One region of the Sphingomonas sp. LR60 genome, then DNA from elsewhere that is predicted to be linked to it. Evidence: predicted binding sites of a transcription regulator. Region 1 holds the regulator's gene; the other holds the start of a gene.
What was found. The regulator LexA, encoded in region 1, represses DNA repair genes until DNA is damaged. The targets are predictions, from matches to a motif close to GTTCCNCNCTTGTTCT.

Region 2: the regulator LexA is predicted to act here: its motif matches at 4,380-4,395, upstream of QP166_RS07905 (ATP-dependent helicase).

What each region holds. Positions count from the first base shown of each region.
Region 1 is NZ_JASPFK010000001.1:655,362-661,067, reverse strand. It holds gene moaC (cyclic pyranopterin monophosphate synthase MoaC) at 1-135, shown strand, start outside; gene QP166_RS03105 (molybdopterin molybdotransferase MoeA) at 132-1,307, shown strand; gene lexA (transcriptional repressor LexA) at 1,366-2,028, shown strand; gene QP166_RS03095 (ComEC/Rec2 family competence protein) at 2,486-3,784, opposite strand; partial or broken gene QP166_RS03090 (DUF4131 domain-containing protein) at 3,906-4,490, opposite strand; gene gltX (glutamate--tRNA ligase) at 4,520-5,706, shown strand, end outside.
Region 2 is NZ_JASPFK010000001.1:1,738,633-1,744,338, reverse strand. It holds gene QP166_RS07925 (prolyl oligopeptidase family serine peptidase) at 1-1,556, shown strand, start outside; gene QP166_RS07920 (hypothetical protein) at 1,631-1,948, shown strand; gene QP166_RS07915 (inorganic phosphate transporter) at 2,004-3,638, opposite strand; gene QP166_RS07910 (UrcA family protein) at 3,868-4,191, opposite strand; gene QP166_RS07905 (ATP-dependent helicase) at 4,398-5,706, shown strand, end outside.

The DNA.
Region 1 (5,706 bases):
GCGCTGACCGCGGTCTCCACCGCCTTGCTGACCGTCTACGACATGGCGAAGGCGATCGATAAGGCAATGACGATCAGGGATATTCGCTTGCTCGAAAAGCGCGGCGGCCGCTCCGGCGATTGGCGCGCGCCGTGACCTTGCTCCCGGTCGCCGAGGCGCAGGCACGCGTCCTCGCGCTCGGCCGTCCGGTCGACACGATTGACGTGCCGCTCGATCAGGCACTTGCCCGCTGGGCCACCGCCCCCGTCATCGCGCGGCGCACGCAGCCGTCGACCGACCTGTCGGCGATGGACGGCTACGCGCTCCGCTTCGCCGACCTGCCCGGCCCGTTTCGCGTGATCGGCGAAAGCGCTGCCGGCACGCCCTTCTCCGGCACGGTCGGCGCGGGCGAGGCGATCCGCATCTTCACCGGCGCCGCGATGCCGACCGGTGCGGACACCGTGCTCGTCCAGGAAGAAGCCGCGCGTGACGGCGAAACGCTGCGCCTCGACGGCGAAGGCCCTCCGCATCACGGTCGCAATGTTCGCCGCCGCGGGCTCGACTTCGCCGAGGGCGACGTGCTCGTCGAGCAGGGGCAGCGGCTTACGCCCGCCCGCCTGGCGGTCGCCGCGACGGGCGGCGTTGCGCGGATCGCCGTCGCGCGCCCGGTCCGTGTCGCGCTCGCCGCAACCGGCGACGAACTGGTCGAACCCGGCACCCCTGGCGACGCGCTCCCCGAATCCAACCGCTTGCTCATCCGCGCCTTGCTCGCGGGCAGCGGAGTCGAGATCGTCGACCTCGGCATCCTTCCCGACCGGCTCGACCGGCTGACCGAGGCGTTCACCGCCATCGACGCCGACGTGCTCGTCACCACCGGCGGCGCGTCGGTGGGCGACCACGATCTCGTCCGCCCCGCGCTGCTCGCCGCCGACACGACGCTCGATTTCTGGCGGATCGCGCTGCGTCCTGGCAAGCCGATGCTCGCTGGTCGGCGCGGCGACATGGCGGTGGTCGGGCTGCCCGGCAATCCGGTGTCGGCGTTCGTCACGGCGCTGTTGTTCGTTCGCCCGCTGGTCGCGCATCTCGGCGGGGCCGCCGATCCTCTTCCTCAAGTTTCTCGCGCGTTGCTCGGCGAGGACCTGCCCGCCAACAATGAGCGGACCGACTATCTGCGCGCCGAACTGCGCGACGGCCGCGCCTTCGCCTCGACCATTCAGGACAGCTCGATGCTGCGCACGCTCGCGCGTTCGACCTGCCTGATTGTGCGCGATCCGCACGCCCCGGCGGCACGCGCAGGCGACTCGGCGGAAATCCTGATGATCGCTTGACGGACAGCGCTATGTTCCATAAAGGTTCGCAATCCGTTCACTAGGAAGGCGCCCGGACATGCTGACGCGCAAGCAGCACGAGCTGATATGCTTCATCGAGGACCGTCTCGCCGATACGGGCGTCTCGCCCTCGTTCGAGGAGATGAAGGACGCGCTGGAGCTGAAGAGCAAGTCGGGTGTCCACCGTCTCATCAGCGCGCTCGAGGAACGCGGCTATCTCCGCCGCCTTCCCAACCGTGCCCGCGCGCTCGAGGTTATCAAGGCGCCCGAGCGTGGCCCCGAGGCGAAGCGCCCCGCGCCGCCCTCAGTCAAGCGCACCATGCCGGAGCCAGCCAACGACGTGGTCGAGATCCCGCTGCACGGCCGGATCGCGGCCGGCGTCCCGATCGAGGCGTTCGAGGGGTCGACGATGCTTCCGGTGCCCGCCGCGCTGCTCGGCGCGGGCGAGCATTTCGCGCTGGAGGTGGCGGGTGACTCGATGGTCGAGGCCGGCATCTTCGACGGCGACTATGCGCTGATCCGTCGTCAGGAAGTGGCGCGTGACGGCGAGATCGTCGTGGCGCTGATCGAGGACAGCGAGGCGACGCTCAAATATTTCCGCCACGAAGGTGCGATGATCCGCCTCGATCCCGCCAACCGCGCCTACGACCCGCAACGCTACGCCCCCGCGCAGGTCCGCGTACAGGGCAAGCTCGCCGGCTTGCTGCGGCGTTACTCGTAGAAACCCAGACCGTCGCCCCGGACTTGATCCGGGGCCCCGCTTCTTCTCAACGCTCGGCGAACAGCCCGCATAGGCACAACCTTCGCAAACATCGAAGCGTCGGCAAGGCCCGCACGGCGACCCTCACGCACCACCCCGGCGAACGCCGGGGCCCAGTTGGGCGAACCTTCGCAACGACTTAGCGCTGGCCGCCAACCAAACCCCACAATCTCGCAGCACCGCGACAGACCCGTCACGGCCGCGTCGCGTTCGAGCCCGCAACAGGCAACATCGACAACCCTCCCGCAAACATCGGCGAGCCTTTCGCCGCGTCCCGCGCCTGATGCTGACTCGCAATCACCCACGGATGCGCGTCGTCCGCCGCACGCACCGTCGCGACGCTTCCGGTCGCAAACGTCACCCGCACCCCACCCGTCCGGGCCAGCGTGGTTCGGCCGAGCGTCAGCCACCGTCCCCGTCACCGACGCGGCAACCGCCGCTCGCTGACCACCACATCCGCGCGCCGACACAGCGATATCAGCTGCTTGGAGGGCACCAGATACAGGCTCCGCGTCGCCAGCACGCGCCAGACACGCCCGTCCACGTGCCGCTCCATCCAGAACAGATCGCGATTGCACCGCGCGCCCTCCACCTCGCTCAGCAGCGCGGGCGTACCATCCAGCCCGCCCGCCTCTGCGAGCAGATCGCTGACGTAATCCCCTGTACGATCACGCAAAATCGCCACCCGGCCGTCGTCTCCACGCAGCGCCAGATGCCGCCCGTCACCGGTGACGATCAGGTCCGGGACCGGAGTCGCGACCGTCCAGATCGCACCGACCACGATCGGCAAGAGCCCGATATAACGCCACCGCGTCCGCCATATCGCCAGCCACAATCCACCCGCCACCATCGCCCCGAACGCCGCCCGCGGCATCACCGGCAGCGCCGTCACAGCGCCCGGGGCCCCCGCTACTGTCCTGGCAATCCACAATAAGATCGCCAGCGCCCGATCGGCCACCCACCACCCTGGTGCCCCGAGCCCGATGGTATCGAGCAGCAACGCCACCGCCTCGGCCGGCATCACCACGAACGTCGTCAGCGGGATCGCGACGATATTGGCGATCGCTCCATAAAGTCCCGCCTGATGAAAGTGATAGACGGCGATCGGCATCAGCGTCAGTTCGACGAGCAGCCCTGTCAGCAGCAACGACGCCACCGCGCGCAGCCCCGCCCGCCACCGCGCTTCCTCATGCTCGCCGAACCACGCTCGGACCCGCGGATGCTCGTGAAAGGCGATGATCGCCGTCACCGCCGCAAACGAAAGCTGGAAGCTTGGCCCGACCACCGACTCCGGCCAGCACAGCAGCACCACCATCGCCCCCGCCGCGACCAGCCGCAGCGTCAGCGCCTCGCGCCCCAGCACCAGCGCCACCAGCACCATCAGCGCCGCGACACAGCTGCGGATCGTCGGCACCTGCGAGCCGGTCAGCCACGTATAGCCGATCGCCGCGACCGCCCCCGCCGCGGCGGCGACCAGCGGCAGCCGCCCGGTCAGCGCCAGCCGCGGTGACAGCGCCAGCAGCCGCAGGGTCAGCCACATCACCAATCCGACCGCGGCAGTGATGTGCAACCCACTGACCGACAACAGATGCGCGAGCCCTGCGCGACGCATCGCCTCCGCATCCTGCTCGTCGATCGCGCCGGTATCCCCGGTCGCCAGCGCCGCGGCGATCCCGCCCGCGCTGCCCGCCAGCCGCGCCTCTATATGCCGCGTCAACGCCGCGCGAATGTCGGTTGCGCCCGCCTCGCCGGGGCTGGTGATCGTTATTGGGGAAGCCGCGGCCTGTCGCGCCGAGGCCGGTAAACCACGCTACCCGCGCGAAATCATAGGCGCCGGGGACGGCGGGTGGCGCGGGGGGCATCAAGCGTGCCCGAACCCGGATCGTCGCGCCGCGTACCAGCCCGCCCGGTGCCGCCTGCGCATCGAAATTAACCCGCACCCGCGCCGGTGCGGAGCCTTCCCCGTCCCATTTCGAGACCGTCAACGTCACTCGGGTCAACCGCCGTGCCGGCAATGGCTCGATCTGCTCGACGCGCCCGCTCAGCCATGCGATCGCCGGCCGACTCAGCACCGGCGCCGCGACCCGCTCCGCTCGCGCCCAGGTCAGCGCCAGCCCCATCGCCACGGCGACCGAGAGTACCGCCGCCAGCACGGGCGCACGCCCGCCCCGCGCGACCGCCAGCGCCGCCGACCCCGTCGCCAGCACCAGCAACAGCACCGAAACCCAGCTTCGCGGGTCAGGCAGCGCGAACCACGCCGCCGCGCCCGCCCCCAATGCCACGGGCACCCACAGGACGAGCTGGTCGCGCTCCGCCTCCAGCCGCCGTTCGACAGCCCGCTGTATCAAAGCGATGCCATGCGCGGCGCGTGTTTGAAGCGCCGACGATGCTTTGCTAGAGGCGGGCGCGGCTGAACTGGCCATCCGATTATCCAGCCTGGGAGCAAGCGCGCTTGAGCGCAACCGACAAAACCGCCAGCGCGGACGGCCGCGCCGTCGTCACCCGCTTCGCCCCGTCGCCGACGGGGTTCCTTCACATCGGCGGCGCGCGCACCGCGCTGTTCAACCTGCTATACGCGCGCCATCACGGCGGCACGTTCCGGCTGCGGATCGAGGACACCGACCGCGCGCGCTCGACGCAGCCCGCGATCGACGCGATCCTCTCGGGGATGCGCTGGCTCGGCCTCGATTGGGACGGCGAGGAGGTCTATCAGTTCGAACGCGCCGATCGCCACGCCGCCGTCGCGCAGACGATGGTCGAGAACGGTCATGCCTATCGCTGCTATCTGACGCAGGAAGAGCTGGACGCGATGCGCGCCGCGGCACAGGCCGCCAAGCAGCCGCTGCGCATCCGTTCGCCGTGGCGCGACCGCACCGACTATCCCGCTGACAAGCCCTATGTTGTCCGCCTGCGGGCGCCGACCGAAGGCGCAGTGACGATCGAGGATCGCGTCCAGAGCAGCGTTACCGTTCAGAATGCCGAACTCGACGATCTCGTCCTGCTCCGCTCCGACGGCACGCCCACCTATATGCTGGCCGTGGTCGTCGACGATCACGACATGGGCGTTACGCACGTCATCCGCGGCGACGACCACCTCAACAACGCCTTCCGCCAATTGCCGATCTATCGCGCGATGGATGCGATCGAAGGCGGCTGGCCCGATCCGGTCTACGCGCACATCCCGCTGATCCATGGCAGCGATGGCGCAAAGCTGTCGAAGCGCCACGGCGCGGTCGGGATCGAGGCGTATCGCGACGAGCTGGGCATCCTGCCCGAGGCGCTCGACAATTACCTGCTCCGGCTCGGCTGGGGGCATGGCGACGCCGAGATCATCTCACGCGCCGAAGCGATCGAATGGTTCGACCTGGCCGGCGTCGGCAAGTCGCCGAGCCGTTTCGATCTCAAGAAGCTCGAGAACCTCAACGGCCATTATATCCGCGCCGCCGACGATGCGCGGCTGGCCGATCTGGTCGCCGAGCGACTCGAGTTCGATCACGACGATACCCGTCGTTCGATCCTGCGCACGGCGATGCCGTCGCTCAAGCCGCGCGCGGCGAACCTCAACGAGCTGACCGACGCCACCGCCTTCCTCTTCGCTGCGCGTCCGCTCGCGATCGAGGAAGCCGCGCAGCCGCTGCT
Region 2 (5,706 bases), 1.1 Mb from region 1:
TGCTGCCGACGTCCAAGCAAGGCGCGGCGTGGCTCGACAAGGATCATCTGCTGGTCAGCCGTGATTGGGGCGCGGGCACGATGACCGCGTCGAGCTATCCGTTCGTCGTCAAGAAGGTGACGCGCAGCGTCCCGTTGGCGCAAGCCGTCGAGGTCTATCGCGGGGCACCCGACGATCAACTCGGCACCTACGCCAGCGTCATGACCGATGGCGCCGGTAACCGCGCAGTTTTCATTGAGCGGCAGAAGACCTTCTTCGGCGCGGATCGGTTGCTGTTTACCGCCACCGGCGTGAAGAAGCTCGACCTGCCCGCGCGGACTGCACCCGCCGCGATGGTCGAGGGGCAGGTCGTCTTCACGACCAGCGAGCCTTGGGGCAAGATCCCGACCGGTGGCGTGGCCGCCGTACCGCTCAAGGCGCTGGAGGCCGGCCAGATCACGCCGACGCTGATCTTCGCACCGACCCCGCGGCAGGCGGTAGGCGGAGTTGATGCCACCCGCCATCACCTGATTCTCGATTACACCGACAACGTGCGCGGGCGGATCAGCGTCTACACGCCGTCGGCGACCGGGTGGACCGCGAAGGTGATGCCGCTACCCGACAATGCGAGCTTCGGAATCGTCGGCACGTCTGATCGGAATGACACCGCGTTCGTGGCGACCACGGGCTTCCTGACGCCGACGACTTTGGCGCGCTTCACCGCGGGCAGCGATGCTGCGCCGGTGCAGGTCAAGGCGCTCCCCGCCAAGTTCGATGCGGCGGGGCTAGTCGCTGACCAATTCGAGGCGACGTCCAGCGACGGCACCAAGGTTCCGTATTTCGTCGTCCATCCGCGCAACGCGCCGCACGATGGCAGCACGCCGACGATCATGACGGCCTATGGCGGCTTCGAGTTGCCGATGACGCCGAGTTACTCGGCCATCACCGGCAAATTGTGGCTCGAGCGCGGCGGCGCCTACGTCCTCGCCAATATCCGCGGCGGTGGCGAGTTCGGACCGGCGTGGCATAATGCCGGACGAAAGACCAGGCGGCAGGTGATCTACGACGATTTCGCCGCGGTCGCGCGCGACCTCATCGCCCGGCGCCTCACCAGCCCCGCCAAGCTTGGTATCTATGGCGGCTCGAATGGCGGGCTCTTGATGGGCGTGGAGTTCAACCAGCATCCCGACCTGTGGAAGGCGGTGACGATCCAGGTGCCGCTGCTCGATATGTTGCGCTATGAACAGATCGCGGCTGGCGCGTCGTGGGTCGACGAATATGGGTCGGTATCGGTGCCGGCGGAGCGGGCGTTCCTCCGCACGATCTCGCCCTATCACAATATCAAGCGCGGCGTCCCTTATCCCGAACCGTACATCTGGACGACCACCAAGGACGATCGCGTCGGGCCGCAGCACGCTCGGAAATTTGCGGCGCGCCTCAAGGAATATGGGCTGCCGTACCTCTTCTACGAGGATACCGCAGGCGGTCATTCGGGCGACGCCGACATCGAGCAAGGCGCCCGCTTGCAGGCACTGCAGATGACCTATTTCGCGCAAAAGCTGATCGGTCCGCGATAACCATAGCGACGGGAACGCAGCGTTTCGCTCGTCGATCTTGCTGCGATGCGGCGCGATCGGCTAAGAGGCGCGCGATGACTGCCGAAACCGAAAGCCGGCCCGCGCCGGCGGTGCCCGATAGCGTTCCCGTCGTCTTCGAGGCGATCGTCAAATTGCAGGCGATCGCCGCGATGTACAATCGGGGCAGCGTCACCTTGGCGCCGCACATCCTCTACACCAAGCACGGCGAGATCTATCTCGACGCGCTGACGCTGGAGCGGGACGGGGTGCCCCCAAGGAGCCGAAGATCGGCGCTTTCAAACTGGCCGGACTTTCGGCGCTCCGGATCACGCCGCGGCGCTTCAAGCCCAGCGAACTGTTCGTCCCAGGCGAAGAGCGCTATGCCGGGGTGACTTTGCTGTCCGTGGAAGCCTGAATCCAGCCGGCCGTACTTAACGGGCGGGCGGATTACAGCCCGCCGGCTCTGACGATCGACAGCAGCAGCCAGTAAAGCCCGCCAGCAAGCAGCATCGCCACCGGCAAGGTCATCACCCACGCCGCGGCGAGCTGGAGCAAGGTGCGGCGTTGCAGACCGTGCCCGCTCGCTACCGAAGCGCCGGCGACGCCCGACGAGAGGATGTGGGTGGTCGATACCGGCAGGCCAAAGCGATCGGCGGCGAGGATCGTCGCCGCAGCCACTAGTTCGGCGGACGCGCCCATGCCATAGGTCATGTGCTGCTTGCCGATCCGCTCACCGACGGTGACGACGATCCGCTTCCAGCCGACCATCGTGCCGAGCCCCAGCGCCAGCGCGACAGCGACCTTCACCCAAAGGGGAATGTAGCGCGTGCCCCGCTCCAGCCGCGTGCGATAATCGGTCAGCACGGCTTTCTCGCCGTCGTTCAAGCCGTTGTCCTTTGCGGCGGCGATCATCCGCGTCGTATCCATGACGAGATACATATCGTTGCGAATGTTCGGCGCAGCGCTCGCGGGTACCTGGCTAAGCGAGCCGTAGCCGGCAACGCTGCGGGCGAGCTGGTCCGACACGGTGATCGCCGCGCCATAGGTCTGCCCGTTCAGCACCTCGCGCTTCTTCAGCGCTCCCTTGAGGACCGCGCGCGCACGATCGGCATCGACCGGCGTCGCACCATGGGCGACCAACGTCGCGCGGGCGTCTGCGGCGCTCTGGACGAAGGCGGGCGTCTCGCTGGCGGGCAGGGTACGGTTGAGCGCGTAGGCGGTAGGCGCGCAGCCGATCAGGATGAGCATGATGAGGCCCATGCCCTTCTGACCATCATTCGACCCGTGGCTGAACGAGACCGCCGTGCAGGTGAATATCAGCAACGCCCGGATGCCGCGCGGCGGCGGCGTGTCGCCCTCGGGCGGCGTCATGAGTTGCGGATTGCGAGTCATGTGTCGGATGACGAGCAGCAGCAACGCGGCCGCGCCGAACCCGATCAGCGGTGCCATCAACAATCCGGTCAGCACCTTCGTGGCTTGCGACCAGTCGACCCCCGACGTCCCGCCGCTGTCGCTGGTCAGCAACTGGTTGGCGAGCCCGACACCGAGCACCGAACCGATCAGCGTGTGGCTGGAGCTGTTCGGAAGACCGACATACCAGGTCGCGAGGTTCCAGATCACCGCCGCGAACAGCAGCGCGAAGATCATCGCAAAGCCCGCGCCCGAGCCGACGTTTAGGATCAGATCGACCGGCAGCAGGGTGATGATCGAATAGGCGACCGCACCGGAGGAGAGCATCACGCCGAGGAAGTTGAAGAACCCCGACCAGACGACCGCGAAATGCGCAGGCAGCGCGTTGGTGTAGATGACGGTCGCGACGGCGTTGGCTGTGTCGTGGAAGCCGTTCACGAACTCGAACCCCAGCGCGATCAGCAGCGCGAGCCCGAGGAACGCGAACACGCCGAGCGCGAGATGCTCCCCGACCTGCTGCGTGTCGATCAGCACGCTGATCCCGGCATAGCCGAAGCCGACGAGGACGACGGCTAGAAAGACGAATCGAGCCACGGGATGAACCGGACCGTCGAACGAGCGCTTCGCCGCGGGTGGTGGCGAAGGCGACGCCTCAAGGACATTGGATGCCATGACGAGTCGTGCTGTCGGCGCGTAGCATGACAGTTTGATGACCGATGGCCGATTACAGTCTTCGGCGTACCATTAAAGTAGATCAGGCGTGCGGCATGATTGATGTAGCCCGCCAGGGCCGCTGTGCCGTCTAGCTTGGCAGCGGCTCGCCGTGTGTTCCTCTCTTCGCAACCTCGCAATTGTTGCAAAGGCCGGATCTCCCATGAAGAAATCCGACCCTCGCATCGGATCAGCGGCGCGTGTTCGACGCCAGTTCGATGGCGCGGGCGCGGGTAAGCGCGGCAAGACGCACCTGCGCGTCGTTGCGCATCTCACGATGGCAGCGCAGAACGTCGAGCCGGTCGTGAATGTCGAAGGCGGTGCCGCAAGTGACCACAGCCGCGTGAGCGACTCGCTGGCGGAACTGCTTTTGGCCGACGAGAGTGGCAAGGTCGAGGTCGCGCACGGTGACCCGAGCGGTCAGCGGCACTCGACCTGGGTCGGCCGTGGAGATCGAAGGCAACATGGCGAGCGTAAGTGCAGCCGCAAGCGCGGCGAAATGAAAACGGTTCATCGACGTTACTCCTGGCGTGGATCGGCTGCCGCGACATGCGTCGCCTCTGCATCGAAGCGGGCGACTTGCCGTCGCGGCGTGGGTGCCGACGTGGTGCGCCTACGCGCGCCGCTTTACGCAGATGCGTCTGCCGCACGACGCTTGCGTGACTGTAAGTATTCGCCGTTTCGCTTGCCCGGGGCGTTTGCGTTCCCTAACTGTTCGGGGTGACCGAACTCTCCGCCGCTACGCAGGACCCGCCGTATCTGGCCGGCCTCAATTCCCCGCAACTCGATGCGGTGCTGACGACCGATGGTCCGGTGCTGGTGCTGGCTGGCGCAGGCACCGGGAAGACCGCGGCACTGACGGCGCGATTGGCGCATCTGCTATGGACGCGGCGCGCGTACCCGTCGGAGATCCTGTCGGTGACCTTCACCAACAAGGCGGCTCGCGAGATGCGCGAGCGGGTCGGTCGGCTGGTCGGTGACGCGGTGGAGGGGATGCCATGGCTCGGCACTTTCCACGCGATCGGTGCGAAGATGCTGCGTCGCCATGCCGAACTGGTGGGATTGCAGAGCAACTTCACGATCCTCGACACCGACGATCAATTACGGTTGCTCAAGCAACTCGTCCTCGCGGCGGACATCGACGAAAAGCGCTTTCCCGCCCGGTCGCTGGCCGGTTTGATCGACGAGTGGAAGAACAAGGGGCTTGTGCCCGCCGAGATCGATGCCGGTGAAAGCGAGCGCTATGCCAATGGGCGCGGCGGCGAGTTGTATCAGCAATACCAAGAGCGCCTGAAGGCGGTGAACGCCTGCGACTTCGGCGACCTGCTGCTCCACGTGCTCACCATCCTCAAGCGTGATCGCGGCGTACTGGAACACTATCAGCAACGCTTCCGCTACATCATGGTCGACGAGTATCAGGACACCAATTCGGTCCAATACCTCTGGCTGCGGTTGCTCGCGCAGGAGCGGCGCAACATCTGTTGCGTCGGCGACGACGATCAGTCGATCTATTCGTGGCGCGGCGCGCAGGTCGAGAACATCCTGAAGTTCGAGAAGGACTTTCCGGGTGCCAAGGTGATCCGGCTCGAGCAGAATTACCGTTCGACGCCGCACATCCTCGGCGCGGCCTCGGGAGTGATCGCGAATAACGGCGGGCGACTCGGCAAGGAGCTGTGGACCGAACTCGACGCGGGTGAGAAAGTGCGGGTGCTCGGCGTCTGGGACGGGCCCGAGGAAGCACGCCGCGTCGGTGACGAGATCGAGTCGGTGCAGCGCGGCGGCAAAAGCCTCGACGAGGTTGCGATCCTCGTTCGCGCACAGCACCAGACCCGCGAGTTTGAGGATCGCTTCATTGCGATCGGGTTGCCGTACCGGATCGTCGGCGGCTTCCGCTTCTACGAGCGCGCCGAAATTCGCGACGCCTTGGCGTATCTGCGGGTCGTCAATCAACCCGCCGACGATCTGGCATTCGAACGGATCGTCAACACGCCGAAGCGCGGACTGGGTGACAAGGCGATCGCCAAGCTGC